2 regions of the Pseudomonas sp. SA233 genome follow, and region 1 is predicted to be linked to the other one. Evidence: riboswitches for the same ligand, from Rfam matches in the RefSeq annotation. Region 1 holds a riboswitch; the other holds the start of a gene.
The links. A riboswitch is a leader RNA that binds a small molecule or an ion and turns the genes downstream of it on or off. The one in region 1 is predicted to bind thiamine pyrophosphate.

Region 1 (14,227 bases):
GCCGGTGAGCAGCGTCCAGCCGGGGCCGATACCAAACTTTTCGGCGTAGCGCTTGAGGGTGGCGGGGGTGTCGTTGTAGGGGTCGATGCTGATGGAGTAGAGGAAGATGTCCTTGCCGACCCGGTCACCGAGGATTTTCTGCACCTGGCGCAGGCGCGCGGTTTCCACCGGGCAGGAGTCGGAGCAGCCGGTGAAGATGAAATTGATGGCGACCACCTTGTCCTTGATCAGGTCGTCGAAGAAATGCACCTTTTCACCGTCCTGGGTGAGCAGCGGGATGTTGGGGAAATAGTTTGCGCCCCAGGGAGTTGCAGCTTCCTCGGCCACGGGTTGCTGTGGTTGCAACGGCCAGAACGGGATACTGGCGGCGAACAGCGAGAGCACCAGCAGGAAACGCCATGAGCCGGACATGATGCGGTCCTCGTCGATAACGGTAGCGGGGCTGCCATGCAGCCCATCGCCGGCAAGCCGGCTCCGACAGGGGTCGAGATGGAAGCCAGCATCCACAAGGACTGCATATGCTTGAAGCCGATGCGGTCGAGGTGGGAGCTGGCTTGCCAGCGATGGGCCGCACAGCGGCCCCCGCTTTTCGGTTACCTGATGCTGACCGGCGCCGTCACGCTCTGCCCCAGCGCCGATTTCACGGTCACGGTCGCCGGTGTGGCCGGGCCGCTGCCGGTGGTTGTGGTCGACAAGCGCCAACGGGCGCCGCTGGTAGTGGTACTCAGCGTGGCCGTACCCAGCAGCAGCGGGCCACTGGTGGTTGCCGCAGTCACGGTGATGCTGTTGCCGGTGGCCACCGTGGTGGTGCCCGAAATGTCCCAGGTAAAGCGGTTGCCGCTGCGCACCTGCACCGTGGCACTGGTGACCTGGATCTGGTCGACCGCCGCTGCCGGGCTCACCGCAATGCTGACCGTGGCCGGGGCCACCGATTCGGCGCCCTTGGCGTCACGAGCCGTGTAGTTGAAGCTGGCGGTGAACGCTGTGGTTACCGTGGCCGGTGGGACGTAGGTGACCGTGCTGCCGTCGGTACTGGTGGTGCCCTGGCCGGAGTTCGGCTGGCTGAGGCCGACTACGGTCAACGGCAGGTTGTTTTCCGGGTCGGTGTCGTTGGCCAGCACGTTCAAGGTGATCTGCTTGCCGGCCGTGGTAGCCGCGCTGTCGTTGGCCGCAACCGGCGGTTTGTTGGTCGGGTCGTCGTTATCATGGCCTTCGGTGCGGAAGGTCGGCAGCCCAACCGAAGCCACGTACTCCACGCCATCCCAACCCGGTAGTGGGGTCGGCATCACCTGGAACTGGCCTGGGTGTTCCAGGTCCCAGCGCAGCAGCATCGACGAGTCTTCATGCTGGGTGTTGTGGCAATGTTCCATGTAGGTACCGGCGAATTCGCGGAAGCGGATGGCCATTTCCACCTCTTTGGACGAGTCGGTATCCGGCCCTATGCGATACACGTCCTTGCGCGCCCATTTTTCCCATTCTGGCGGGGCCTTGCCGTCGCGACTGAGGATCACCCCTTCCTCGAAGTGCACATGCACCGGGTGACTCCAGCCATTGCCACCATTGATGATCTTCCATACTTCCAGGGTACCGTCGCCGCTGAAACCGCCGTCGGTAGACTGCTGGGCCAACTGTGGCGCCGCGTTGATGCGACGTGGGTCCATGGAGTAGCCAAAGCTGCCATCTGTCTTGATGGTCCAGGGCTGGGTGTCGGTACCGTCCGAGCGGCCGAAGATGAACTCGCGATGGCGGGCATCCTTGAGCTTGGCCTGGTCGGTGGCCGAATTACGGTCTATCGGCAGCGGCAGCATTTTCAGGCCTTCGGCCTTGCCCGGCTTGGCCGGTTCATAGGCAACCGGGTCCATGCTCAGGTCCTGGCCGCTGTAGGGCTGAACCACGAACTGCATGAACTTGCCGATCGCCGGGTCGCCGTTGTCCCACTCAGGCCCCTTGCTGGTCTGCTTGATTACCGCCTTGTATTTTTCCGACAGCACATCGGCCAGGGCAATGGTACCCTCCGGGCCCTTGCCGCTCTGATGTTCCTCCAGGTTGACCAGGTACAGCTTGTCGCCGACCTTGATGCCGTGTTTGGCGAAGTTGATGATGATGTCGTAGCGTTCGGCGATACCCTGCAGCGGCAGGACGCCGTTGTTGTCCTGCAGGTTGCCGTCACCGTTGAGGTCCATGGTGCCGTCGAACGGCACGGTGTGTTCCATGATGTTGCCGTCGTTGGCGATCATGTGGAACGGTACCCGCGCGTATGAAAGGTTGGAGCCGGTAGGGCCTTTGAACTCGCCGCTGTTGCCGGCGATCTCCCGCACGACGGCAAGCTTCAGGTAGCGCGACACCGAGCCATTGAGGATACGGAAGCGGTAGCTGCGCGCGCGTACCTTGAGCGTTGGCCGGTACTGCCAGTTGACCAGGATCTGGTCGCCGAGGAAGCCATCGGTGTTGAACGGGTTGAACCACAGCTGGCCGTTGGCATCCCAGGCCTTGTCGGCGATCACCAGGTTGACGTCGTAGTCGCGGTTACCCCACGGCATGCCCGAGCCACTGGGGAAACGCAGGTTGACGCCATCCTGCAGGGCCTCGTTGCCGCGGTCCAGGGCGCTGTAGTAGTTCATCATTACGGCGTTGCCTTTGTAGACGTTCTGCGCCGTGAAATCCATCATGTGGTCGTGGAACCAGTGGGTGCTCATGGTTTCGCGCCAGTCACCACGAATCTTGATGCTGCCGTTCTGGCAGGTTTTCAGGCCGGGGTTGGCATCGTTGACGAACAAGGTTTCGCCCGCCGAGCAAGGGAACGCAGCGCGTGGGTCTTCGGCACGGGTGTTGATGGTGTCATACCCAGCCAGTTGCAGCGGCCAGCGGTAATCGTAGTACTGCCCCGGGAAGAAGTAGGCGTTTGCATAGCCATCGCTCTCGGCCGGGGAGTGGCCGTTGTGCTCATGGGTCGAAAGGGTGTGCAGGCCAAACCCGGCGTTGGCCGAGGGGTCGATCGGCAACGCGTTGTAATGGCGCATCAGGATCGGTTGGCCATAGCGCACCATCAGCAGCTTGGGCGGGAAGGTGCCGTCGAAGGTCCATAGCGACTTGTGGTTTTGCAGCGGCATCTTCGGGTGGAAGCGGGTGTCGATGCCCTTGGTGGTGCCCAGTGTGTTCGGGATATCGGAAGTCTGGTAGTACAGGCCGCCCGGGGCGAACTCGCCAACTGCATAGTTGTGCAGCTGCTTGCGGTCACGCAGGCCGAGGTTGATGCGCGCACCGGCCTGGGCGGTCTTGAACCCCGCCTGCGGGTAGAACTCGTTCCAGCGCTGGTGCGACCAACCTTTTCCTGGTGGCCGGCCTTCCGCAGGCGAACCGACCGGTTGGCGGTTGAGGAACATCTCGATCTGCGCCTTCCATGGGTTGCGGTCGAGCACGTTGGAATACTGGGTCGGGAAGGGGTACAGGCCCGGCTGTTTGAGGAAGGCTTCCAAGGCTGTACCGCTGGGGCCGCTGCGGGCCACCACGTTGGGGTCCTGCGCTGGTGCCGCGCCCAGGGTCGGCACCGGGAAGGTCAGAGTGGGCGGCGGCAGCGTGGGGTCGAGCCTTTCCGTGCCGAATTCCTCGAACAGCAGTAACTGCTGGGTAAACGGCAACGCGCCGAACAGCGGGCTTGGCTTGCCATTGGTGGGGTATTTTTCCCCGGTTTGCAGGGCCGGTGGCAACACGTTGTTTGCGCTTACCGTGTTGCGGTCACCGTACACGCCATCGGTCAGTTCGAGTGAGCCTTGATTCGCCTCTGGCATGCTGTACAGGTCCAGCAAGGGCTGGGTCGGGTCAGCCGGCTGATCAGTGTAGGCCGACGGGTCGGTCGGCGGGGGCATGCTGTTGTCGTCCATGGGCGCCGCTGTCGCCGTGACCAGCCCAAGGCCGAGCATCAGCGTAGCGACGGTGGACAGCTGGAATGCATGCCTTGCAGGGTGGATCATGGCAGGTGTTTTCATTGCCTTGCGCCTCGTTTGCGCCATCATGGCTATTTGCCCGTTTCCGGGGCTGGAGCAACGGGTGTGCCAACCCAAATACGAGGAATATGTTTCTAAATAAATCCTTGTGGCGCCTGATGCGCGCTAAATGCCACGGCGTCAAAAATGGGTGAGGGCCCCCACTAGTGGGTCACCCATTGCCCACAGATTGGGTGGTGACAGCTTCGGCGCCCTGGGGTATACCTGAGCGCCACCAAGGGGAGCCCGGGAACGGGCTGAGAAACCGCTGGATGCTGCAGCGCGGTGACCCTTCGAACCTGATCCGGATCATGCCGGCGAAGGGATGGGACTTTGAAACCTGCCTTTTTGCCGGCCTCACTGCGAGGCCCGTCCATGCCAATCACCGCGGTCTCGCTGTCACCCCCCATCAAGGACAGCAACATGACCGAACGCTTCAGCCAGTCCCTGCGCCGCCGCAGCGAGCCGACCTGGTCGGCGGCCGTTGGCCACCGCTTCGTCACCCAATTGTGCGACGGCAGCCTGCCGGACCCGATCATGGTCGACTACCTGGTGCAGGACCACCGCTTCCTCGACAGCTTCCTGACCCTGCTGGGCGCGGCCATCGCCACCGCCGACACCTTCGAGGCGCGCCTGCGCTTCGGGCGCTTTGCCGGGATGATCTCCAGTGACGAGAACACCTACTTCCTGCGCGCCTTCGAGGCCTTGGGGGTAAGCCCCGCACAACGCAGCGAACCAGCCGACACCGTCCCGACCGCAGGCTTCAAGGCGATCATGCGCGAAGCGGCGGCCACCCGGTCCTATGCGGCCGCGCTGGCGGTGCTCAACGTCGCCGAAGGCCTGTACCTGGACTGGGCGTTGAAGGCGCCAAAGCCGATGCCGGACAACTTCGTCCACGCTGAATGGATCACCCTGCACGACAACCCGGCATTCCAGGACTTCGTTGCCTTCCTGCAAGCCGAACTCGACCGCGTCGGCCCGCAGGACGCCGTGCTGGCGGGTGACTTCTACCAGCGCACCGTGGCGCTAGAGCTGGCCTTCTTCGATGCTGTCTACCCGGAGGACAAATGAGCATGGATATCTTCGACCGCCTCAAGGCTGCCGCCACGCCGCAGTGGAACAGCTACGTCGACCACGAATTCGTGCGCCAGATGGGCGAGGGTACGTTGAGCGAAGCCGCCTTCCGCACCTACCTAGTACAGGATTACCTGTTCCTCATCCAGTTCGCCCGCGCCTGGGCACTGGCTGCCTACAAGAGCCGTCGACCGGCCGACATCCGCGCCGCGCAGGCCGGGCTGGCGGCGATTCTGGATGAAACCGAGCTGCACTTGCGCCTGTGCGCGCGCTGGGGCCTGACCCAGGCTGATATCGAGGCCGCGCCCGAACACCAGGCCACGGTTGCCTATACCCGCTATGTGCTGGACTGCGGTGCCGCGGGTGACCTGCTGGAATTGCATGTGGCGCTGGCGCCTTGCGTGATCGGTTATGCCGAGATTGGCCGGGCGTTGTCCGAGCGCATTGGCGATCTGAGCAATCACCCGTACCGCGAGTGGATCGCCGAGTATGCCGGCGAGGGCTACCAGGGTGTCGCCACAGCGGCGCGCAAGCATCTGGACGAGCTGGCAGCGCGGAGCATGACCGAGCAACGGTTTGCCGAGCTGGTGGGGATTTTCGGCCAGGCGTCCAGCCTGGAGGCGGACTTCTGGCAGATGGGGTTGGCTAGCCAATAACGCACTGCATGGCCCTGCGCGGACTCTTGTAGGAGCGACCTTGTGTCGCGAAAGGGCTGCGAAGCAGCCCCAGCAATTTGTGCTTCTGCGCTGAAATCCTGGGGCTGCTTCGCAGCCCTTTCGCGACACAAGGCCGCTCCTACAAAGGTCCGCGCTAACCGGGCAGATGAGATTTAGGCCAATATGCTGGTAGGGCCACCCGCAAAGCCCAGGGAGAAGCATCATGAACATCATCAACGCACGCCTGCGCGGCAAGCCTGGCCTGTTCCGCATCGAACTCAGCGGCGAACGCATCGCCGCCATCGTGCCCCAGGCCGAAGGGGTGGCGGCGCGCGCTGCCGATGACCTGGATGCCGGGCAGAACCTGGTGGTGGCGCCCTTTATCGAACCGCACATCCACCTGGACGCCACGCTGACCGCCGGCGAGCCGCAGTGGAACATGAGCGGGACCCTGTTCGAAGGCATCGAGCGCTGGGCCGAGCGCAAGGCAATCACCACCCACGACGACATCAAAAACCGCGCTAAGAAGACCATCGGCATGCTGGTGGATCATGGCATCCAGCATGTGCGTACCCATGTCGATGTCACCGACCCCACCCTGACTGCGCTAAAGGCCATGGTCGAAGTGCGTGACGAAGTGCGCCACCTGCTCGACCTGCAGATCGTCGCCTTCCCCCAGGAGGGTATCGAGTCGTACGCCAACGGCCGGGCGCTGATGACCGAAGCGGTGGCCATCGGTGCCGACGTGGTCGGCGGCATTCCACACTTCGAGAACACCCGCGACCAGGGCGTGTCTTCGGTCAAGTTCCTGATGGACCTGGCCGAACGTACCGGCTGCCTGGTGGATGTGCATTGCGACGAGACCGACGACCCGCAGTCGCGCTTTCTCGAAGTGCTGGCCGAAGAGGCGCGGGTGCGCGACATGGGCGCTCGGGTAACAGCCAGCCATACCGTGGCCATGGGCTCGTACGACAATGCCTACTGCTACAAGCTGTTCCGCCTGCTCAAGCAGTCGGGTATCAATTTCGTATCTTGCCCGACCGAGAGCATTCACCTGCAAGGGCGTTTTGACAACTACCCGAAACGCCGCGGCGTCACCCGCGTGGCCGAACTCGACCGGGCCGGGATGAACGTGTGCTTTGGCCAGGATTCCATCGTCGACCCTTGGTACCCGCTGGGCAATGGCAACATCCTGCGTATTCTGGAGGCCGGCCTGCACATCTGCCACATGCTTGGCTACGAAGACCTGCAGCGTTGCCTGGACCTGATCACCGACAACAGCGCCCGCACCCTGAACCTGGGCGAGCGTTACGGCATCGAAGTGGGGCGACCGGCCAACCTGTTGCTGCTCTCTGCGCCGGACGATTACGAAATGGTGCGCAGCCAGGGGCATGCGCTGGTGTCGGTACGCAACGGTAAGGTGCTCATGCGTAGAACACCTGCCAGGGTTGAACACTACAGCTGACGCTCCCTGCTTCAGCATTCTGCAGCGCCCCGCCGGCTTGAAGCCGAGCGGGGCGCTTTGCTGTCTGGCGTACTGGTTTATGCCCGCGCACAGCTCCCAAGAACCATTCACATGCGATAACCCGTGATTATTCCACCATAGGAAATGTTTGCACGGGCAATGGCTTGTCTCCATAATTGGTATGTAATTACATGGTACATAACACGGTACAAAATCGTAGGAGCAAGCATGGCCCGGGGCGGTATAAACAAGGTTGTAGTGCAGCAGGCACGTCAGGCGCTGATTGCCCGGGGCGAGAACCCCAGCATCGATGCGATACGTATCGAGCTGGGCAACACCGGCTCCAAGACCACGATTCACCGCTATCTGAAAGAGTTGAACGGCCAGCAACCCGTGGCTTCCGAGGGCGGCATTGCACTGAGTGACGTGCTGAGCCGAATGGTCGGGCAACTGGCAACCCAGTTGCAGGACGAGGCCGACCTGAAGATCGAGCAGGCCGAAAGCGCCTTCACTCGACAGCGCGAACAGCTGGAGGCACAACTGGCCATTGCCCAGCAGGCACTGGCTGCGGCGCACCAACAGCATCAGATCGATGTGGCCGCACTGGCCGCCGAATCGGAAAAACTGCTTTCCAACCAAAGCACCCTGCAGGCCGAACAGCTGCGCAGTGCCAGCCTCAACCAGTCGCTGGGCGAGCTGCAGGTGCGCCTGGCCGACAAGGAGGAGCAGGTAAAATCACTGGAAGACAAGCACCGTCATGCCCGCGATGCGCAGGAACACTATCGCAACGCCAGCCGCGAACAGCGTGAACAGGAGCAGCGCCGCCACGAAGCGCAGCTGCAACAGTTGCAGGTGGAGGTGCGTCAACTGCAGCAAGGCATGATCGTCAAGCAGGACGAGCTGACCCGCCTGCACCGCGACAACGAGCGCTTGCTGGGTGAGCATCGCCAGGCCGCCAGCGCCTGCAGGGCGCAGGACGAATTGCTGGAGCAGCGTGATGCGCAGATCCAGGGCTTGCGCACGATCCTGGCCCAGGCGCAGGGTGCTAGCGAGGAAATGCGTCGCCAGCTGGATGTGCAGGCACAGAGCCTGGAGGCCAGGCGCGACTTGTGCACGGAACAGGCTCGTCAACTGCAGCAGCTCGAGGAGCAGCTGAAGCAACGTGATGAAGCGTTGGTTCAATGCCGAGCCCGGCTAGCTGTAGATTAATCAAACTTTTCCCGGCCGGTGGTTTCTTCCCTAGACACTCACCGGAGAAAGCCTCATGCCTGAACCACAACAGCCAGAAAAACATCCCCAAGGGCCCCATTCGTCCGAGAAGGCGAACAAACACCAGGACTTGGGTTTCGACCCCGATTCGCCAGATGTGGAGGATCCGCAAGTCGACCCTCAAGGACCTGCCAAGCCACCGCGGGACGTCGAAAAATCCCCGTGAAGGTGGCATTTGTCGCTAAGGGCCGCTCAGCGGCCCCCGCGATCAACACGGTACTGCTTGGGGCACGCTGTCTCGAGGCCTTTGCCAGGCAAGCTACGCTCGCTTGACTCAGGACTCTGCCTGCCTGGCTGCCTCCACGCCCGCAGCCGAGAGTTTGATGGGGTAGTTCACGCTGATCTGGTGGTCGCTGCTCACCGCCACGCTGCCATCCTGGATCAAACCGGCCTCCTGCAGCGTCTTGAGCATGCCGGCCACGGCTTTCTCGCCCCGGTAGTTGTCCAGCACTTCCTTGCCCAGCCCTTGGGGGTGAGCGTGCAACAGGCGAGTCAGCACTTCGGCTTTCAATGCATCGTTACTCATGGCGGGCCTCACTTGCCGTGTTTGGCCTGAAGCGCCTTGGCATGCTCCAGATGCTGTTCGAGCTTGGGCAGGGTTTCGCTGGCAAAGGCCTTCAATTCAGCCTTGTCGGAAGATGCGGCTTCCTTCTTGAACAACTCCACCGCCTTTTCGTGAGCGTCGACCTGGTTGTTGACGTAAGACTTGTCAAACGACTCCTCTCGCCATTCCAGGATCATTTTCTTGACCTTGTCGGTTATTGCCGCCTCATCGGGTACGGAGATGTCGAGCTTGCGAGCGATGTCGCCGAGTTTCTGATTGGCCTTGGTGTGGTCGCTGACCATCTGCTGGGCAAAGGTCTTGATTTCGGCATTCTGAGTTTTTTCCAGAGCCAGCTTGCCGGTGACCACTTCGGCAATACCGGCCTCGGTGGCCGCTTCGACGAAGTCATCGGAACTCGCCGCCATTGCCTGCACCGATGCCAAGCCCAACACCATGGAAAAACCGACACGCTTGATGAAGAGACTGCTCATGCTTCACTCCTTAAACCGTGGCGCGACCTCAGTGTCGCGTACGGTTGAGGGTGAATGGGGAGCAAAGGTTTAATCTTTTTCCTGGTTGGCTGCGCCCAGGTGATGCTGAACTATAGTGAAACGCGGCGAACGCGGTAAGGCTAGGGATTTCAATGTGCGCAGCCAGGAAACAGGATGAGGACGGGCTCTTCGCGATAACCGGCGAGGGCCGGGCCGTGGCGCTGTTCCGCCTGGTACTCGCGTTCATGCTGGTGGTGATGCTCGCCTTCGTCGTGGTGGAAGGTTGGCGCATCTGGCGCGACTACCGGCACGCCTTCACCAATGCCGAGAACATGGTCTCCAACCTGGCCCGGGCCACGGCGCAGCATGCCGAAGATGCCATCCGCCAGGTCGACGCAATTACCGCGGCGCTGGCCGAGCGCCTGGAAGGCGACGGCTTCGAGCACATCGACCGGCCGCGCCTGCATACCTTGCTGGTCCAGCAGAAAAGCATCATGCCGCAGTTGCACGGGTTGTTCGTGTATGGCCCGGATGGCAGCTGGATCGTTACCGACCAGGCGGTAGTCCCACCCAATGCCAACAATGCCGACCGCGACTACTTCATCTACCACCGCGAGCATACCGACCGCAGGGTCCACATCGGCTCGGTGGTGCGCAGCCGTTCTACTGGCGACCTGATCATCCCCATTTCACGGCGCCTGCAATATGCCGATGGCAGCTTCGCCGGGGTGTTGCTAGGCACCATCAAGGTGGACTGGTTCGTACGCTACTACGGCGACTTCAAGATCGACGAACGCGGCGCGCTGGTACTGGCCAAGCGCGACGGCACTATCCTGGTACGGCGGCCGTTCGTCGAACAGGTAATTGGCCGCAGCCTTAGCAGCAGCGAGATCTTCCGCAAGCACCTGCCGCATGCAAGCGAAGGGGTGGCCGAGGCGGTGGCCGTGGTGGACGGTACGCCACGGCTGTATGGCTATCGCGCGCTGGCCAGCTACCCGTTGGTGGTGGAGGCCGGCTTGTCGCGGGAATCGATCGTCGCGCCCTGGCGGCACGATGCGATCAAGTCGGTGGCAGTGTTGCTGCTGTTGCTGGTGGGGCTGGCAGCGTTTGGTGGTGTGGTGTTGCGCCAGTTACGCGAGCGTATTGTCATCGAGCGGGCGCTGCACCAGGCACACCAGACCCTCAAGGCCCTGGCACTGACCGACAGCCTGACCGGCCTGGGTAACCGCAGGCGGCTGGACGCAGTGTTCGAGCCGGAGCTGCGTCGGGCACGACGCCAGGGCTACTCGCTGGCGCTGGTGATGCTCGACCTGGATTACTTCAAGGCCTACAACGACCGTTACGGGCACCCAGCGGGCGACCAGTGCCTGCGGCGCTTTGCCGAGGTGCTGCAGCAGGCACTGAAGCGGCCGGCCGACCTGGCTGTGCGCTATGGGGGCGAGGAGTTCACACTGCTGCTCCCCGATACCGATGCCCGCGGGGCGGAGCTGCTGGTGCAGGAAGTGCAACAGCTGTTGCGGCGTCAGATGCTGGAGCATGCAGGTAGCCCACTGGGGCGGGTGTCGTGCAGTGCGGGGATTGCGGTGGGTGACCTGGCGCGGGAGGGGGTGACGGCCGAGCGCCTTATGGCGGCAGCGGATGCGGCGCTGTACCAGGCCAAGCGCCGGGGTCGGGACGGGTATTGCCTGGCAGAACGTGCAGTGGTGGGCGTAGATGAATAAAGGCCCTTGGTTGCCTGTACCGGCCCCATCGCCGGCAAGCCAGCTCCCACAGGGACCGCGCAGTGCCAAAGAGATGCACATTACCTGTGGGAGATTGCCCATCCCTTTTGGGCTGCGCTGTAGCGCAGAGAACAAATATCGCTCGTCTGACGCGTCCTTTGTAGGAGCAGCCTTGTGCTGCGAAGAGGCCGGTACAAGCAATAGACAGGCTTTGTCAGTACTGGCCTCTTCGCAGCACAAGGCTGCTCCTACAGAGCCTCGCCGAACCAATGAGTCATGTATTGTTCTATGAGAGCTGGCTTGCCGGCGATGGGCTGCAAAGCGGCCCCGGAGTCTAGTGATCCACGCCAAGGCGCATCGCACAACGGCCCGCAAGCCCATGGGCACGCTCGTCGGCCAGAATCTGCTGCAAGCGTGCATCCAGCAGCCCCTCATCGATCACCTCGAACCCTAACCGCGCATAGAACGGCGCATTCCATGGCACATCGGCAAAGGTGGTCAAGGTCAGCTCCCGCGCCCCCGCATGGCGCGCCGCATCGACCACCTGCTGCAACAGCTTGCGCCCGACACCTTGCCCCTGGGCCTCCCGGCGCACCGAAATTTCATGAAGATGCAGCGCCTGATCCACGAACCGGGCACAGGCAAACCCCAGAATGCGCCCATCTGGCCCCTCGGCCACCCAGCTCCCGCCAGCTTCGACAAATGCCTGATGGGCGCCGCAGTCCATCACATCTCCTTGCGCCAGCCATGCCAGCGCCGGCCGGGCGGCAAAGGCCTGGGCAGCCGAACGTTCGACGCCCGGGAGCCATTGAATGTCTTGCACGAGGGTAGGGCGAATGCGCATGAAGAAGTCCTTTCGTTCTAGTCTGCCGCCAGCACCTGCGGCTGCAATTGCCAGCGCACCGAGCTTACACCTTTCTCCAGGCTCACCCGGCTGACTAACCGTTCCAGTTGCGCTGGCGCCTGCGCGGTGCCGAGCAGTTCGGCGCGTACTTCCAGGCGTGCGGGGTTCGCCAGGTCTTCGCTGTGCAGTGACTGCAGGCGCAGCTGCGGGTCGCCCAGGCTGTGCAACATCAGGCTGCGGACCTGGATCTCGTCCTCGGCGCGGCAGACGATGCGCACCTCGAAGTGCTGCTCCACCTCGCTGGCCGGCACCACTTCCTGGCGGTCCAGGCGCTGGGCAATGTCGCGCAACAGGATGTTGGCACACAGCACCACCAGGCTACCCAGCGTCGCTTCCAGCAGCAGCCCGAGGCTGCACAGCACGCCGACTGCGGCCGTGCACCACAACGTGGCGGCAGTGTTCAGGCCACGTACGTTGAACCCGTCACGCATGATCACGCCGCCACCCAGAAAACCGATGCCCGATACCACGTACGCGGCGATACGCGACGCATCGGTGGGCGCCATGCCCGGCACCGCCTGGGTCATCAGCACGAACAGGCAAGCACCGGTGCTGACCAGTGCATTGGTGCGCAGCCCGGTCAGGCGCTGGCGCAGTTGACGTTCGGCACCGATCAGCGCCCCCAGCAGCAGGGCGATGCTGACACGCAGCAGAAATACTTTCCAATCCATAGCAAACCTCTTCCACGGGCACACGCCCGCAAGAACGCCATCAGCTGGCGCGGTTGAAAAACCAGAAAATGCGCAGGACCACGAAGGGGGAGGAAGAAGAGGGGGATTACAAGAAACCACCGTCTTGCCAGGCCGGCCAGACAGTGCAGGACACTGCCGGACTAGCGCGCCACGTGGGCCTGTCGCATGCGACTGGGGCTACTGTCCAATGCAGGTCTCCTGTTCAGGGATGCAAAATTGCGCCGCGGACGTTACGCCCCGTGGCATGCCAGGTCAAGGGCAAAAACATGACAATGGCTTCATCCGCAAGTGCCCGCAACCGGTCACGCCTGCATGGAAAAAAACGCGGGCAATCGGTACCCTTGCGCCTTCCCTTGCCATCCCCCGGACCGTTCCATGCTGTTCAATCTCGCCGTACTGTTCGGCACCCTGGTGGCCATGGAGGGCGTTGGCACGCTGGCTCACAAGTACATCATGCATGGCTGGGGCTGGTGGCTGCACCGCTCGCACCATGAGCCGCAACTGGGCATGCTCGAAACCAATGACCTGTACCTGGTGGCCCTGGGGCTGATCGCCACGCTGCTGGTGGCCCTGGGCAAGGGTGGTTTTGCGCCCTTGCAGTGGGTGGGTGGCGGCGTGGCGGGGTACGGCGTGCTGTATGTCGTGGCCCACGACGGGTTCTTTCATCGGCATTGGCCACGCAAGCCACGGCCGGTCAACCGCTACCTCAAGCGCCTGCACCGCGCACACCGGTTGCATCATGCGGTGAAAGGGAGAACGGGGAGTGTGTCGTTCGGGTTCTTCTATGCACCGCCGTTGAAGGTGCTGAAGCAGGAGTTGCGGCACAAGCGCAGCCAGTTGTGACAGGGACTGGCAGAGCAGCCCACGATGATGCAACTGCCCATGACTCATTGAGTCAGCAGGGACACTGTGGGAGCGGCTTCAGCCGCGAACACCGGCGCAGCCGGTGCCATGCACCGAGTTGGATTCTTCGCGGGTAAACCCGCTCCCACAGGGTACGTGGAAAGGCCCTCAATTCACCGTTTCACCCTTGGGCTGCGCCGCCACATGCCCGCGGCTCACCCACCAGCCAAACGCCGCCGCGGTGAAGAACATGATCAGGCTGTACAGCGCCGCCGGCACCGCCATGGTGGCGTTGTTCAGCAGCGAAGGGCTCAATGCCAGAGCAATCGCCAAGGTGCCGTTATGGATGCCGATCTCCATGCCGATCGCAATCGCCTGGCGCTTGGGAATGTTCAGCAGGCGTGGTACCCAGTAGCCCACGCCCAGGCTCAGCAGGTTGAACAGCAGCGCGGCCAGGCCCACCACCGGCGCGTAGGCAACCACGGTCTGCCAGTCCTTGGCCAGCGCCAGGACGATGGTGAACGCCAGGAACAACGCAGCCACCAGCTTCATTGGCTTCTCCATGCGCGCGGCGAAGGCGGGTGC
Region 2 (14,227 bases), 2.2 Mb from region 1:
CCTTCGCCATGCGACGACTGCACCTGGGCATTGGGGTTGCGCTGGCTGTCTTCCCATTGGCCGAAGAAACGCGTGGCAAGGAACAGCGCCGCCGCCCAGGCGACGATCATCAATACTTTGCCAGCCCGCTTGCCCGGTGCCTGGCTCATGGCTTGGCGCTCCATCCGCCTTCCGGCGCATCGAAGCGCCAGACGATCGGGCGTGCTTCGCCATCAGCGCGGGCGCCGTTGTTGTTGTCCACGCCTATCCAGGCGCCCTTGGCATCGATCACCAGGGCCTCGGCCAGACCGAACGGCTGCTGGTAGCGACGCGACTCGACCAGGGCATCGGCAGCGAACGACCAGCAGCGCTCGACCATGCCGCTGTCGGTATCCCGACGACAGACGCGGTAGGCATTGCGTTCGAGAGTGAACAGCTTGCCTTCGAACCAGGCCAGGTCGGAGAAGTCGCGCGACAGTGCCTGGGCATTGGGCATCTGTGCCGGTTGCATTTCGACCCCGGCCTCGCTCAGCAACACGCAGCTGCGGCCGCAGGTCCACACCGACTGCTGGCGCTCGATGGCCACCAGGCCACGGCGCTCGCGCTCGGCGGCCAGCCACAGGCGGTCACCCGCCGGGTTGATCGCCAGGCCTTCGAACAAGGCGTTGAAGTTCAGCAGCATGCCGCTGGCCCGGGCCTGACGAACCATGGCCGGGTCGATCTTCAACCAGTCCGCCTCGCCTTCCAGCGGCAGTTGCAGCACAGCGGCATGAGCTTCGCTGACCAGGTACAGGTTGCCCGCCTGGTCACAGCTGATGCCTTCGAAATCCAGCTCGCCACCACGAATATACGACGCCGCCCAGTTGCGCGACCTCAGGCCCCACGGCAAGCCACTTTCCGGCACCGCTGGCGGGGTGAAGGTGAGCGGCTGCGCGCGCCAGGTCGGGTTTTGCTGGTCGAAGCGGTAGATGCGGTCGTCGTCGCGGTCGGATACGCCCCACAGCCCGCCCCGGCATTCCACCAGGCCAGACAGGTTGCCACCGCGCATGCCTTCGATCGGGTGCTCGGCGCTCAGCTTCAACTCTGGCCAGTTGCCCGCCAGGCTCGGCAGGGCAACCAGCGCCAGGCAGGCAGCCAGAAGCCGCCGAATCAAACCATGACCTCGGCCAGGTTGCCCTTGGTTTCCAGCCAGCTCTTGCGGTCGCCCGCGCGCTTCTTGGCCAGCAGCTTGTCCATCAGCTCGCAGGTGGCCTGCACGTCGTCCAGGGTCAGTTGCACCAGGCGCCGGGTATTCGGGTCCATGGTGGTCTCGCGCAGCTGTGGCGGGTTCATCTCGCCCAGGCCCTTGAAGCGGGTGACCTGTGGCTTGCCGCGCTTCTTCTCGGCAACCAGACGATCGAGGATACCGTCACGCTCGGCCTCGTCGAGGGCGTAGTAGATTTCCTTGCCCAGGTCGATGCGGTACAGCGGCGGCATGGCCACGTACACATGCCCGGCCTCGACCAGGGCGCGGAAGTGCTGGACAAACAGTGCGCACAGCAGCGTGGCGATGTGCAGGCCGTCGGAGTCGGCGTCGGCGAGGATGCAGATCTTGCCGTAGCGCAGCTGCGCAAGGTCGGTGGCCCCCGGGTCGACGCCAATGGCCACGGCGATGTTGTGCACTTCCTGGCTGGCCAGGACTTCGCCACCGTCCACTTCCCAAGTGTTGAGGATCTTGCCACGCAGCGGCAGGATCGCCTGGAATTCCTTGTCGCGAGCCTGCTTGGCCGAGCCACCGGCCGAGTCACCCTCGACCAGGAACAGTTCGGCGCGCATCGGGTCCTGGCCGGCGCAATCGGCCAGTTTGCCGGGAAGTGCCGGGCCCTGGGTTATGCGCTTGCGCTCGACCTTCTTGCTGGCCTTCAGGCGGCGCCCGGCGTTGCTGATGGCCAGCTCCGCCAGTTGCATGCCCAGCTCGGGGTGGGCGTTGAGCCACAGGCTGAACGCGTCCTTGACCACGCCGGAAACGAAGGCAGCCGCCTCGCGCGACGACAGGCGCTCCTTGGTCTGCCCGGAGAACTGCGGGTCCTGCATCTTCATCGACAGCACGAAGGTGATGCGCTCCCAGACGTCTTCCGGCGCCAGCTTCACACCGCGCGGCAGCAGGTTGCGGAACTCGCAGAATTCACGCATGGCATCCAGCAGGCCCTGGCGCAGGCCGTTGACATGAGTGCCGCCCTGGGCGGTAGGGATCAGGTTGACGTAGCTTTCCTGGATGCTGTCGCCGCCTTCGGGCAGCCACAGCAAGGCCCAGTCCACCGCTTCCTTGTTACCGGCCAGGCTGCCGCAGAACGGCTCGTCGGGCAGGCGCTGGAACTCGTTTACCGAGTCGACCAGGTAGGAGCGCAGGCCGTCCTCGTAGTGCCATTCGACTTTCTCGCCGCTGGCCTTGTCCTCGAAGCTGACCAGCAGGCCCGGGCACAGCACGGCCTTGGCCTTGAGCACATGCTTGAGGCGGCTGATGGAGAATTTCGGCGAATCGAAGTACTTGGGGTCGGGGCTGAAGTACACGCTGGTGCCGGTATTGCGCTTGCCAACCGTGCCGACCACTTCCAGCTCGCTGGCCTTGAAGCCATCGGCGAAAGTCATCTGGTATTCGTTGCCGTCACGTTTTACGCGCACGCGCACCTGGGTCGACAGGGCGTTGACCACAGAGATGCCCACGCCGTGAAGGCCACCGGAGAACTGATAGTTCTTGTTGGAGAACTTGCCGCCGGCGTGCAGCTTGGTGAGGATCAGCTCGACCCCGGACACGCCCTCTTCCGGGTGGATGTCCACCGGCATGCCGCGGCCATCATCGCTGACTTCCAGCGAGTGGTCGGCATGGAGAATGACCTGCACCGAACGGGCGTGACCGGCCAGGGCTTCGTCGACACTGTTGTCGATGACTTCCTGGGCCAGGTGGTTGGGGCGGCTGGTATCGGTGTACATGCCCGGCCGCTTGCGGACCGGGTCAAGGCCCGAGAGGACTTCGATGGCGTCTGCGTTATAGGCGCTAGCGCTGGGAGTGGCCATAGGGTCTCGTCGTCAGTCTGGTGAATGCAAAAAAGTCAAAATACAGAAAAATCGAGCGCTGCGTACTGCCCACGGGCAATGCCGGCGAAGGCCAGCAGTGCCGGCAGGCGCTCGGCGAAGCCCTGGAAGCTGTGGTCGCCACCGGCCTGGATGCGCAGGGCACAAGCACGGTAATAGCGCTCGGCATGGCGATAGTCCAGGGTTTCATCGGCGGTCTGCAGCCACACTTGATAGCGGCTGGCATCCACCGGGGCTGGTACCTCAAGCTCGGCCAGGGCCTGCACATGATCGTGGGTCAGCTCCCACGCTTCACCGGTGTAGTGATTGTGCTGGGTGCCCAGGTAGCCGTCGAAATGCTTGTGCGGTGTTACCGCCGGGTTCACCAGCAAGGCCTTGAGGCCGTGGCGCTCGGCCAGATAGGTGGCATAGTAGCCGCCGAGCGAACTACCTACCAACAATGGTGCGCCCAGTTCGGCGATGGCCGCTTCGAGCTGGGCGATGGCCTGCCGTGGGTGGTGGTGCAAGGCGGGCACCCGCAGTCGGGCCGACAGGCCCAGTTGCTGCATCACGGCCTCGAGTTGGCGCGCCTTGGTCGAAAGTGGCGAGCTGTTGAAGCCATGGATATAGAGGATGGAACCCGACATGCTGCCCCCGGAATCTGTGGCTTCGCGCCCGGTGATATGGGCGCAGGGACGCGCAGTGTAGCGCGTTCGCCGGGTTTTGGCGCCGCACAGGGGTTTTAGCAACAAATTCTTCAACAGCTTTGAGAGTGCCGGGGGCGCTTTGCGCCCCTATCGCGACACAAGGCCGCTCCCACAGGAGATCGCGTACCCCTGTGGGAGCGGCCTTGTGTCGCCATAGGGCTGCGCAGTAGCCCCAAAATCCTCAATAGCCAGGGCTATCGAAGTCGAGCTTCACCTGGAAATCCACTGCCCGCTCCACCCCGGTCTCCAACCGCCCGTCGGTGTGGAGGCGCAGCCAGCGGTATCCAGGCTGCTCCTCGCTCACCTTGAAATCCTCGCTGCGCGCCGCGAACTGGATGCAGGTCGACGGAGTGGCCAGCAGGCGACGACCGTCGCGCACTTCATCCCATTCCTGGTGCACATGCCCCCAGAGCAGCGCCCGCACCTGTGGATAACCCTCGACGATATCGAACAGCGCCTGGGCATTGCGCAAGCCGATCGGCGCAATCCAGGCACAGCCGATATCCACCGGCTGATGGTGGAAGCACACCAGGCAATGCCGTTCACCCGCCTCTCGCAAGGCCGTTTCCAGCACTGCCAGCTGGTCATCCTCCAGCAGCCCATGCGTCGCCCCGGGTACGGCCGTGTTGAGCATGACGATGCGCCACGCACCGATATCGGTCACCGCCTGTACCAGCTCCGGTGCCACTTGCGCCATGACTCGGGCCTCGTCATGGTTGCCAGGCAACCAGCGGGTGGGCACGGCAAACGGTGCGGTCAGCTCACGGAATGCTTCATAGGACGCCACGCTGGCGTCCTGGGACAGGTCGCCAGTGCACAGCAGCAGGTCGACAAGCGGTTGCTCCCGCCGCACCTGGGCCACTACATGGCGCAGGCTGTCACGGGTCTTGAGGCCCAGCATGCTGCCGGCCGGGTCGGCGAACAGGTGGGCATCGGTCAGTTGCACCACATGCACGGGGCGCGATTGGTCTGGCTGCGGCAACGGCCGTCTCCTCGAACGGATTCAGCGCGAATTATGGCTGTACAACGGGTGCGAGCAAACACCCGTACCCAAACCACGTCACAATTCAGCGAACGCTTGCCAGCTCGTGGCCACAGGCCAGGCAATGGCTCAGCCATTCACCGAGGAACAGGTTGAGCTGGGCCTTTTCGTCCGGCTGGTGCATGGCTTCGTTGGGATAGGGGTAGATGCTGCGCAGGCGCCGGGTGTGTTCGGCACTGACCACTTCGGCCATGCGCGCATCGTGGTACACCTGCACTTCCAGGTGCGGTACCGGCAACCACGGCAGGCTGTGCTCCTGGCGCACGTGCAGGGTGGTGGTGTACGGGCAGGCCAGCACCACGTCGAGCACCAGCACGCCGAGCATCTGGTCGCCCTGGGTCATGCCGATGCGGCGCGAGCTCTGGGTGGTGCGCATGTCGGGCAACAGGCGCATCAGCCGGGCGTAGTTGGCCTCGCAGGCTGCCTGCAGCCCGACCAGGTCGACCCGATAACGCTCGCGCAGCAGGTTCACTTCCACATACCTCGTACTTCATCACGGTTCAGCGCCAGCCATTGCAGGCCGATGATGGTCGCCGCGTTGCAGATGCGCCCGTCGCGCACCGCCTGCATGGCATCCTCGAACGACCACACGCGCACGCGAATGTCCTCGCCCTCTTCTTCCAGGCCATGCAGGCCGCCCGCCCCTTCACTGCTGCAACGGCCGAGGAACAGGTGAACGTACTCGTCACTGCCGCCGGGCGACGGGAAGTAACGGGTCATCGGCCATAGGGCGCTAAAGGCCAGGCCGGCTTCTTCTTCGGCTTCGCGGTGGGCGACTTCCTCGGGTTGCTCGTCCTTGTCGATCAGCCCGGCCACCATCTCGATTAGCCAGGGGTTGTCGACCTTGCCCAGTGCACCAACGCGGAACTGCTCGATCAGCACCACTTCATCGCGCAACGGGTCGTACGGCAGCACGCACACCGCATCATGGCGCACGAACAGTTCACGGCTGATCTCGCGGCCCATGCCCCCGGCAAACAACTCGTGGCGCAGGCGTAGCTTGTCGAGCTTGTAAAAGCCCTGGAAGCAGTTGGCCCGCTCAATGATTTCGAAGCCCTTGGGCACTGAGTTCAACGCGTCTGACATGGAAATCCTCATTACCTCGAATACCGCATCGCGCCATCCTACTCTGCACGCCTGCCGGTTTCACCCCTTTCCGGCAACCGTTCGCGCACTCGGGACAGCGCGCCTTCTCTCTGTTAGCTTAGTGGCGAACTGAAGGCCGCGCAGACGGTCAAAGGCCGACTTTTCCCTGTTCTGCAAGGATCCTCATGACACTTGTCAAACTGACTTCCGTGGCTGTGCTGGCCCTGGCCCTGGGTGCCTGCCAAAGCCTGTTTACGCCCAACTACCGGGCGCCGCTCGAGGTCAAGCGCGATGCCTGGGAGCATGTCAAACCCGGCTGCAGCGAAAGCGACTGCCCGCTGGTGAACATCGACATGATCCACTTCCCGGCCTTGCCCAAGCTCGATGGCATCGTCGAGAAACGCCTGCTGCAACTGACCGAAGACAACCAGCGCGGCAACGCACCGACCACCCTGCAAGCCTACGAGCAGCAGTACCTGGCCAGTGCCGACAAGCGCAACAGCAGCTACCTGCAGGCCAAGGTACGCGAGCAGCATGACGGACTGGTGATCATCGAATTGTCCAGCTACCTGGACAGCGGCGGCGCTCATGGCATGCCCGGGCGTGGTTTCATCAACTATTCGCGCAAGCTGGACAAGGTGCTGACCCTGCAGGACATGCTGGTGCCCGGCCAGGAAGACACCTTCTGGAAAACCGTCGAGGAATCGCACCACGCCTGGCTGATCAGCGTAGGCATGGACAAGGATGCCGAGTTCATCAAGACCTGGCCGTTCAAGCAGTCGCCGCACGTCGCCCTGACGTACGGCGCGGTGGTGGTCAAGTACGAGGTCTATTCCATCGCGCCCTACTCCATGGGCCACGTGGAGTTGAAGATCCCGTACCCACGCCTGAATGGCGTGCTCAAGCCCGAGCTGTTTCCCGGCCGCGGCTGAAGCTCAGCAGCCCGTGAAGTAGCCCTGCCAGCAGCAATGCCGGCAGGGTCGCACCCAGGTCCGGCGCTTGCGCGGCGATCAGATGGTACGCGGCAACGCCCACCGCCCAGGCCAGCAGTGCCTGCCAGTGCAAGCCATGCACCTGTGCTGGCAAGCGGCGGCGACGGATCACGTAATGGTCCATCAATACCACACCGAACAGCGGTGCAAACACCGAGCCGATCAGCAGCAGGAAGTTCTCGTACTGTGCCAGTGGCGCCAGCAAGGCGATCAGCGTGCACAGCACGCCAATGGCCAGCGCCAGGTGCTCGACCTTCAGGCGCACCAGCACGCCGGTGGAAACGGCCGCCGAGTGAATGTCGGCAAAAGCCTTTTCCGACTCGTCCAGCAGAATCAGCAGCAGTGGAATGCCCATGCCAGCGCCCGCCAGGGCCAGCAGCAGGGCGTTGGCTTCGCCACTGTCGGCAAAGGCCAGGGTGTAACCCACGCCCAGGCTCATCAGCCAGGTGTTGCCGATGAAGTAACCCAGCACCGTACCGCCGAATACATGTTTGCCGTTACGGGCAAAACGCGAGTAGTCGGCGATCAGCGGCAACCAGGACAGCGGCATGGCGATGGCGATGTCGAAGCCCACGGCCAGCGACATCGATCCGTCGCCGGCACGGTCCCACAGTGCCGCCAGGTCGGCCTTGGCGAACAGGTTCCAGGTCAGCCAAAGGCAAGCGCCCAGCAGCAGCCAGATGCCCCAGGTGCGCAGCACCTTGCGCACGAACGCCAGCGGCCCACCGACTGCGAGCAAGGTGGCCAGGGCGCCGAAGCACAGGGTCCAGAGCACAGGGCTGTTCCAGGCGCTGGCTTCGCCGAACGCCCGCGTGCCCAGCAGGCTGGCGGCATCGCGCATGACGATGATCTCGAACGCGCCCCAGCCCACCAGTTGCAGCAGGTTGAGCAGCGCCGGCAAGCGAGCGCCATGGCCACCCAGGCTCAGTTTCAGCGTGCCCATGGCCGACAGGCCGGTATCGCTGCCGATGACACCGGCAGCCCCCAGCAGCAGCACACCCACACCGGTGCCCAGGGCGATGGCCAGCACCGCGCCAGCAAGGCCCAGGCCAGGGGCCAGCATGGCGCCGACCTGCAGCACCATCAGGCCGATGCCGAGGGAGAACCATAGCGAGAACAAGTCGCGGGCGCCGAAGATGCGCTGGGCGGTGGGGACCGGGTGGTCGGGGGAGAATTGGCTGGGGGTGGTCATGCTTTGACACTCGGCAAGGTATTGGATTGGACGCGGTCGCTGTAGGAGCGGCCTTGTGTCGCGAAAGGGCCGCAAAGCGGCCCCAGGTTTTCAGCTTCGCGGCTGAAATTTCCGGGGCCGCTTCGCGGCCCATCGCGACACAAGGCCGCTCCTACAGGGGTCAGCGCTGCGACTTAGACTTTGTGATACAGCTGGCTGCCTTCCTGGCGGAACCGCTCGGCCTGCTCACGCATGCCTTGCTCGACCGTCACATCCACGGTTTCGATCTTGGCGGCGTATTCACGCACTTCCTGGGTGATCTTCATCGAGCAGAACTTCGGCCCGCACATCGAGCAGAAGTGCGCGACCTTGGCCGATTCCTTCGGCAGGGTCTCGTCGTGGTAGGCACGGGCAGTGTCCGGGTCCAGGCCGAGGTTGAACTGGTCTTCCCAACGGAACTCGAAGCGTGCCTTGGACAAGGCGTTGTCACGAATCTGCGCACCCGGGTGGCCCTTGGCAAGGTCGGCGGCATGAGCGGCGATCTTGTAGGTGATGATGCCGGTCTTCACGTCATCCTTGTTTGGCAGGCCCAGGTGTTCCTTGGGCGTGACGTAGCAGAGCATCGCGCAACCGAACCAGCCGATCATAGCCGCACCAATGCCCGAGGTGATGTGGTCGTAGCCAGGAGCGATATCGGTGGTCAGCGGGCCGAGGGTGTAGAACGGCGCCTCGTCGCAGCATTCCAGCTGCTTGTCCATGTTCTCCTTGATCAGTTGCATCGGCACGTGGCCGGGGCCTTCGATCATGCACTGCACGTCGTGCTTCCAGGCGATCTTGGTCAGCTCGCCGAGGGTCTCCAGTTCACCGAACTGCGCGGCATCGTTGGCGTCGGCAATCGAGCCGGGGCGCAGGCCGTCGCCCAGCGAGAAGCTGACGTCGTAGGCCTTCATGATTTCGCAGATTTCTTCGAAGTGGGTGTACAGGAAGTTTTCCTTGTGGTGTGCCAGGCACCACTTGGCCATGATCGAGCCACCACGGCTGACGATACCGGTGACACGCTTGGCAGTCAGCGGCACATAACGCAGCAGTACGCCGGCATGGATGGTGAAGTAGTCCACGCCCTGCTCGGCCTGCTCGATCAGGGTGTCACGGAACAGCTCCCAGGTCAGGTCCTCGGCCACGCCGTTGACTTTTTCCAGGGCCTGGTAGATCGGCACGGTACCAATCGGCACCGGCGAGTTGCGGATGATCCACTCACGGGTTTCGTGAATGTGCTTGCCGGTGGACAGATCCATGACCGTGTCCGAACCCCAGCGGATGCCCCAGGTCAGCTTGGCCACTTCTTCCTCGATCGAGGAACCCAGGGCGCTGTTGCCGATGTTGCCGTTGATCTTCACCAGGAAGTTGCGGCCGATGATCATCGGTTCCACTTCCGGGTGGTTGATGTTGGCTGGGATGATCGCGCGGCCACGGGCGATTTCCTGGCGGACGAACTCAGGAGTGATTTCTTTCGGGATGTTGGCCCCGAAGCTATGGCCGGCGTGCTGCTCGTCAAGCAGACCAGCGTCACGTGCCTCTTGCAGCTTCATGTTTTCGCGGATGGCCACGTACTCCATCTCGGCAGTGATGATGCCTTGGCGGGCATAGTGCATCTGCGAGACGTTGGCACCAGCCTTGGCCCGACGCGGGTTGCGCACGTGGGCGAAACGCAGCTTGGCCAGTTCGGCATCGTTCAGGCGCTGCTGGCCGAAGTCCGAGCTCAGGCCGGCCAGGCGCTCGGTGTCACCGCGTGCCTCGATCCACGCCGAACGCACATCGGCCAGGCCCTTGCGCACGTCGATGACAACGTTGGGGTCGGTGTACGGGCCGGAAGTATCGTAGACCAGCACCGGGGCATTGGACTCGCCACCGAAATCGGTCGGGGTGTCGTCCAGGCTGATTTCACGCATGGGCACGCGGATGTCCGGGCGCGAGCCCTCGACATACACCTTGCGCGAACGCGGGAATGGTTGCACGGACTGCTGATCGACTTGTGCCGATTCGCTGAGGTTGATCGCTTTTTCTTGTTTGGTCATCACAGGCTCTCCAGACGGCTTCCTAGCAGTGGAATGTCGGGGTGAACCTGAAAGGCGCGGACGCACCCTTGATGGGTGCAGTGCCGGATATGGGGGTGCCTGAAGCTGCATGTAGCTGCGACATTCCCGGACCTGGCACAAGAGGCTCCCCGGGAAGGCGAGCAATCTTGTTCCCTACGCAGGCGCTAACCTGATCAGGTTCAACGGGATCCGCAACTTTGCGATCTCAGCCTTTGCTTCAAGGCACCCCGACAAGAACATGCGCAGTCTAGACTGGAGTGGTCGGCAAAGCCAAGCAGGTAAATGCGCGGATGATGAAAGGCACCCCGAGCGATTGTTGCCGGGTGCGCATGGCACTACACTGGCCCGTCGCTCGATACTCAACAGTTCAGTAATTAAATTTCGTACAAGGATTGCCTCTATGCTGCGCAAACTCTCACTGGCAATAGCCGTGTCTTGTGCGTCCAACGGAGTGGTCTGGGCAGCGGACGTGCCCACTACAGTGAAAACCGACCTGGTCAGCGTCTATCAGGAAGCGGTCGACAACAACGCTGACCTGGCTGCGGCCCGCGCCGATTACGGCGCCCGCCGCGAAGTGGTACCGCAGGCTCGCGCCGGGTTGCTGCCTAACCTGTCGGCCGGTGCCGAAATGCTGAACACCCGCACCAAGCTGGACGAACCATCGGCCACCAGCAACCGCAGCGGCAACACCTGGAGCGCAACCCTGGCGCAACCTATATTCCGCGCTGATCGCTGGTTCCAGTTGCAGGCGGCCGAGGCGGTCAACGAACAGGCGGCGCTGGAGCTGTCGGCGACCGAGCAGAACCTGATTCTGCAAACCGCACAGAACTACTTCGCCGTGCTCCGTGCCCAGGACAACCTGGCCGCGACCAAGGCCGAGGAAGCGGCCTTCAAGCGCCAGCTGGACCAGTCCAACGAACGATTCGACGTCGGCCTCTCCGACAAGACCGACGTGCTGCAATCCCAGGCCAGCTACGACACGGCGCGGGCCAACCGAATCATTGCCGAGCGCCAGGTACAGGATGCCTTCGAGGCCCTGGTGACCCTGACCAACCGGGAATACACGTCGATTCAAGGCGTGGTCCATACCTTGCCAGTGCAGGTGCCTACGCCCAACGACGCCAAGGCCTGGGTCGAAACCGCCGGGCGCCAGAACCTCAACCTGCTGGCCACCAACCACGCGGTCGTCGCTGCCGAGGAAACCCTGCGCCAGCGCAAGGCCGGCCACGCGCCGACCCTGGACGCAGTTGCCAAGTATCAGAAGGGTGACAACGACAACTTCGGTTTCACCAACCCCGCACCGGCCCCCGTTACGCGCTATAGCGGCGACGTCGAGCAGACCAGCATCGGCCTGCAGTTGAACATCCCGATCTACAGCGGCGGCCTGACCAGTTCGCAGGTGCGCGAGGCCTACCAGCGCCTGAGCCAGACCGAGCAGCAGCGTGAAAGCCTGCGCCGCCAGGTGGTGGAAAACACCCGCAACCTGCACCGCGCAGTGAATACCGACGTGGAACAGGTGCAGGCGCGCAAGCAGTCGATCATCTCCAACCAGAGCGCGCTGGAAGCCACCGAGATCGGCTACCAGGTGGGTACCCGCAATATCGTCGACGTGCTTGACGCCCAACGTCAGCTGTACACCTCGGTGCGCGACTACAACAACAGCCGCTATGACTACATCCTCGACAACCTGAGCCTCAAGCAGGCAGCCGGCACCTTGAGCCCGCAGGACCTGCAGGACCTCAAGCGGTACCTCAAACCGGACTACAACCCGGACAAGGACTTCCTGCCGCCGGACCTGGCGGCTGCAGCGGCGAAGAACTTCGAGCGTCGCCCCTGAGATAGGGATGTATTTTCCGCAGGGTGGGTTGCTTTTGATGGCCTCATCGCCGGCAAGCCAGCTTCCACAGGTTCTCCAATGGCCTTAAGCCTCGTGCAGTACCTGTGGGAGCTGGCTTGCCGGCGATGAGGCCAGAAAATCCAACACCAGACTCAGCGGATAAGTGCACCCAGGCCATCGAGCAAGCGCTGCAATGCCCCTTGATTGGCCCGCATTACCGCCCTGCCCGCCTCGCCCATGCGCTGCGCGTCCTGCGGCAATTCGACCAGCCGCCGCACCGCTTCGGCCAGCCCCTCGGCATCATCCACCTGCTGCAACGCCCCCGCCTCGCGCAGCATCGCGCTGATTTCGAGGAAGTTGAACACATGCGGCCCCATCAGCACCGGCAAGGCCAGCGCCGCGGGCTCCAGCGGGTTGTGCCCGCCGGTCGCCACCAGGCTGCCACCGACAAAGGCAATGTCGGCCAGGGCATAGAGGAACAGCAGTTCGCCCATGGTATCGCCGAGCAATACGCGAGTCTGCGCATCAACCGGCGTGCCGGCAGAGCGCCGCACGGTGGTGAACTGTTCGCTGCACAGCGCATGCACCGCAGCGAATCGCTCGGGGTGGCGCGGCACCAGGATCAGCAGGGCATCACCATGCACCTGCAACAATTGCCGATGTGCCTGCAGGATCAACGCATCTTCACCTTCGTGGGTGCTGGCCGCGATCCACACCGGGCGCTGTGCAGCCCCCCACTGTTCACGCAATGCCTTGGCACGCGGCAACAGTTGCTCATCGATCTTCAGGTCGAACTTGATCGAACCGGTGACCTGTACGCAATCCGGACGCGCGCCCAGGTCACGGAAGCGCTGGGCCTCGGTTTCGGTCTGCACGGCAATCAGGCTCATCTCGGCCAGCATCGGCCGGGTCAGCCTGGCAAAGCGCCCATAGCCACGGGCCGAGCGCTCAGACAAGCGTGCGTTTGCCAGCGCTACCGGAATGCCGCGCTTCGCACACTGGTGGATGTGGTTGGGCCACAGCTCGGTTTCCATGATGATGCCCAGCTTCGGCTGCACATGGTCGAGAAAGCGCCCTGCCGCCCAAGGCAGGTCGTAGGGCAGGTAGCAATGCTGCACGCGTGGTTCGTCGGCGAACATGGCACGAATGCGCTCTGAACCGGTCGGGGTCATGCAGGTAAGCGTGATCGGCAATTCCGGGTAGGCCTTGAGCAAGGCGCGCACCATCGGTGCCGCCGCAATGCTCTCGCCCACCGATACCGCATGCACCCAGATGCCGCCCCGGCGCATGACCGGCAGCCTGAAAGCAAAGCGCTCGCCAATGCGTTGACCATAGGCCGGCGCCTTGCGCGCGCGCAGGTACAGGCGCAGCGCAACCAGCGGCAGGCCCAGGTGAAACAACAAGGTATAGAGAGTTCTGTTCATGGCCGCGGAGTTTACCCGATCGCGCGCAGGTGCACCGCAAAGCGCTCGGCCAGCCATTGCGCGGCAGGCCCCAGCGGCTCGTCACGACGCCAAGCCAGTTCCACCACCAAGGCCGGTGGCCGCCACTCGCTATCCAGTTCGACCATGTGCGCTTGGTAGGTCGGGTACTGCACCACGTGCCGCGGCAGCCAGGCCCAGCCCAGGCCGCGCATCAGCAGTTCGGCCATGGCGTAGAAGCTGTCGGCGCGCCATACCTGCGGGCTGATCGCTTCGCCGCCGGGGTAGCCGCTTTGCTGCGGGGCAATCAGCAATTGCCGGTGGCGCGCCAGTTGCTGCCGGGTAACCCGGCCTTCGCCGGCGAGCGGGTGACCGACCGCGCAGACCGTGACCATTTCCACACTGCCCAAGGCGCGCCGCTCCAGCGAGGCCGGGATGCTCTCGTGGTGGAAGAACAGTCCAAGATCGGCGCGCCGCTCCACCAGCTTGCGCGCCACATCGCCCTGGGCACCGCTGGCCAGCTGCACCTCCAGGAACGGGTAGCGGCTGGCCAGTTCGTCGAGGCTGTCAATGACCGGCTGATAGGGCATGGCTTCGTCCTGGGCGACCCGCAACAAGGCCTCCTGCCCGCGCATCAGCGCCAACGCACGGCCATCCAGACGCTCGCACTGGCGCAACAGTTCGCGGGTATCTTCCAACAGGGCGCTGCCGTTCTCGGTCAGCTTGGGTTGCCGGCCACTGCTGCGCTCGAACAAGGTTACCCCCAGGTCGGTTTCGAGCAGGGCGATCGCGCTGCTGATTGCCGACTGGGCCTTGCGCTGCTCGCGGGCCACGGCAGAGAACGA

Region 2: linked by a shared signal. The riboswitch ahead of thiC (phosphomethylpyrimidine synthase ThiC) and the one ahead of M1D87_RS13815 (TenA family protein) in region 1 are both predicted to bind thiamine pyrophosphate.

Annotation. Positions count from the first base shown of each region.
Region 1 covers NZ_CP096449.1:2,937,671-2,951,897, reverse strand. The annotation lists gene M1D87_RS13825 (SCO family protein) at 1-411, opposite strand, end outside; gene M1D87_RS13820 (Ig-like domain-containing protein) at 594-3,986, opposite strand; TPP riboswitch at 4,212-4,326, shown strand; gene M1D87_RS13815 (TenA family protein) at 4,407-5,054, shown strand; gene tenA (thiaminase II) at 5,051-5,713, shown strand; gene codA (cytosine deaminase) at 5,937-7,178, shown strand; gene M1D87_RS13800 (DNA-binding protein) at 7,407-8,387, shown strand; gene M1D87_RS13795 (DUF6021 family protein) at 8,443-8,613, shown strand; gene M1D87_RS13790 (hypothetical protein) at 8,722-8,973, opposite strand; gene M1D87_RS13785 (DUF4142 domain-containing protein) at 8,982-9,482, opposite strand; gene M1D87_RS13780 (sensor domain-containing diguanylate cyclase) at 9,635-11,203, shown strand; gene M1D87_RS13775 (GNAT family N-acetyltransferase) at 11,538-12,047, opposite strand; gene M1D87_RS13770 (MgtC/SapB family protein) at 12,065-12,778, opposite strand; gene M1D87_RS13765 (sterol desaturase family protein) at 13,175-13,642, shown strand; gene M1D87_RS13760 (bile acid:sodium symporter family protein) at 13,811-14,227, opposite strand, start outside.
Region 2 covers NZ_CP096449.1:5,177,993-5,192,219, forward strand. The annotation lists gene M1D87_RS23780 (retropepsin-like aspartic protease family protein) at 1-149, opposite strand, end outside; gene M1D87_RS23785 (esterase-like activity of phytase family protein) at 146-1,132, opposite strand; gene parE (DNA topoisomerase IV subunit B) at 1,129-3,033, opposite strand; gene M1D87_RS23795 (YqiA/YcfP family alpha/beta fold hydrolase) at 3,069-3,677, opposite strand; gene cpdA (3',5'-cyclic-AMP phosphodiesterase) at 3,919-4,719, opposite strand; gene M1D87_RS23805 (DUF1249 domain-containing protein) at 4,805-5,257, opposite strand; gene M1D87_RS23810 (NUDIX domain-containing protein) at 5,248-5,865, opposite strand; gene M1D87_RS23815 (RsiV family protein) at 6,051-6,797, shown strand; gene cytX (putative hydroxymethylpyrimidine transporter CytX) at 6,766-8,049, opposite strand; gene thiC (phosphomethylpyrimidine synthase ThiC) at 8,223-10,103, opposite strand; TPP riboswitch at 10,258-10,364, opposite strand; gene M1D87_RS23830 (TolC family outer membrane protein) at 10,525-11,961, shown strand; gene waaA (lipid IV(A) 3-deoxy-D-manno-octulosonic acid transferase) at 12,114-13,385, opposite strand; gene M1D87_RS23840 (LysR family transcriptional regulator) at 13,397-14,227, opposite strand, start outside.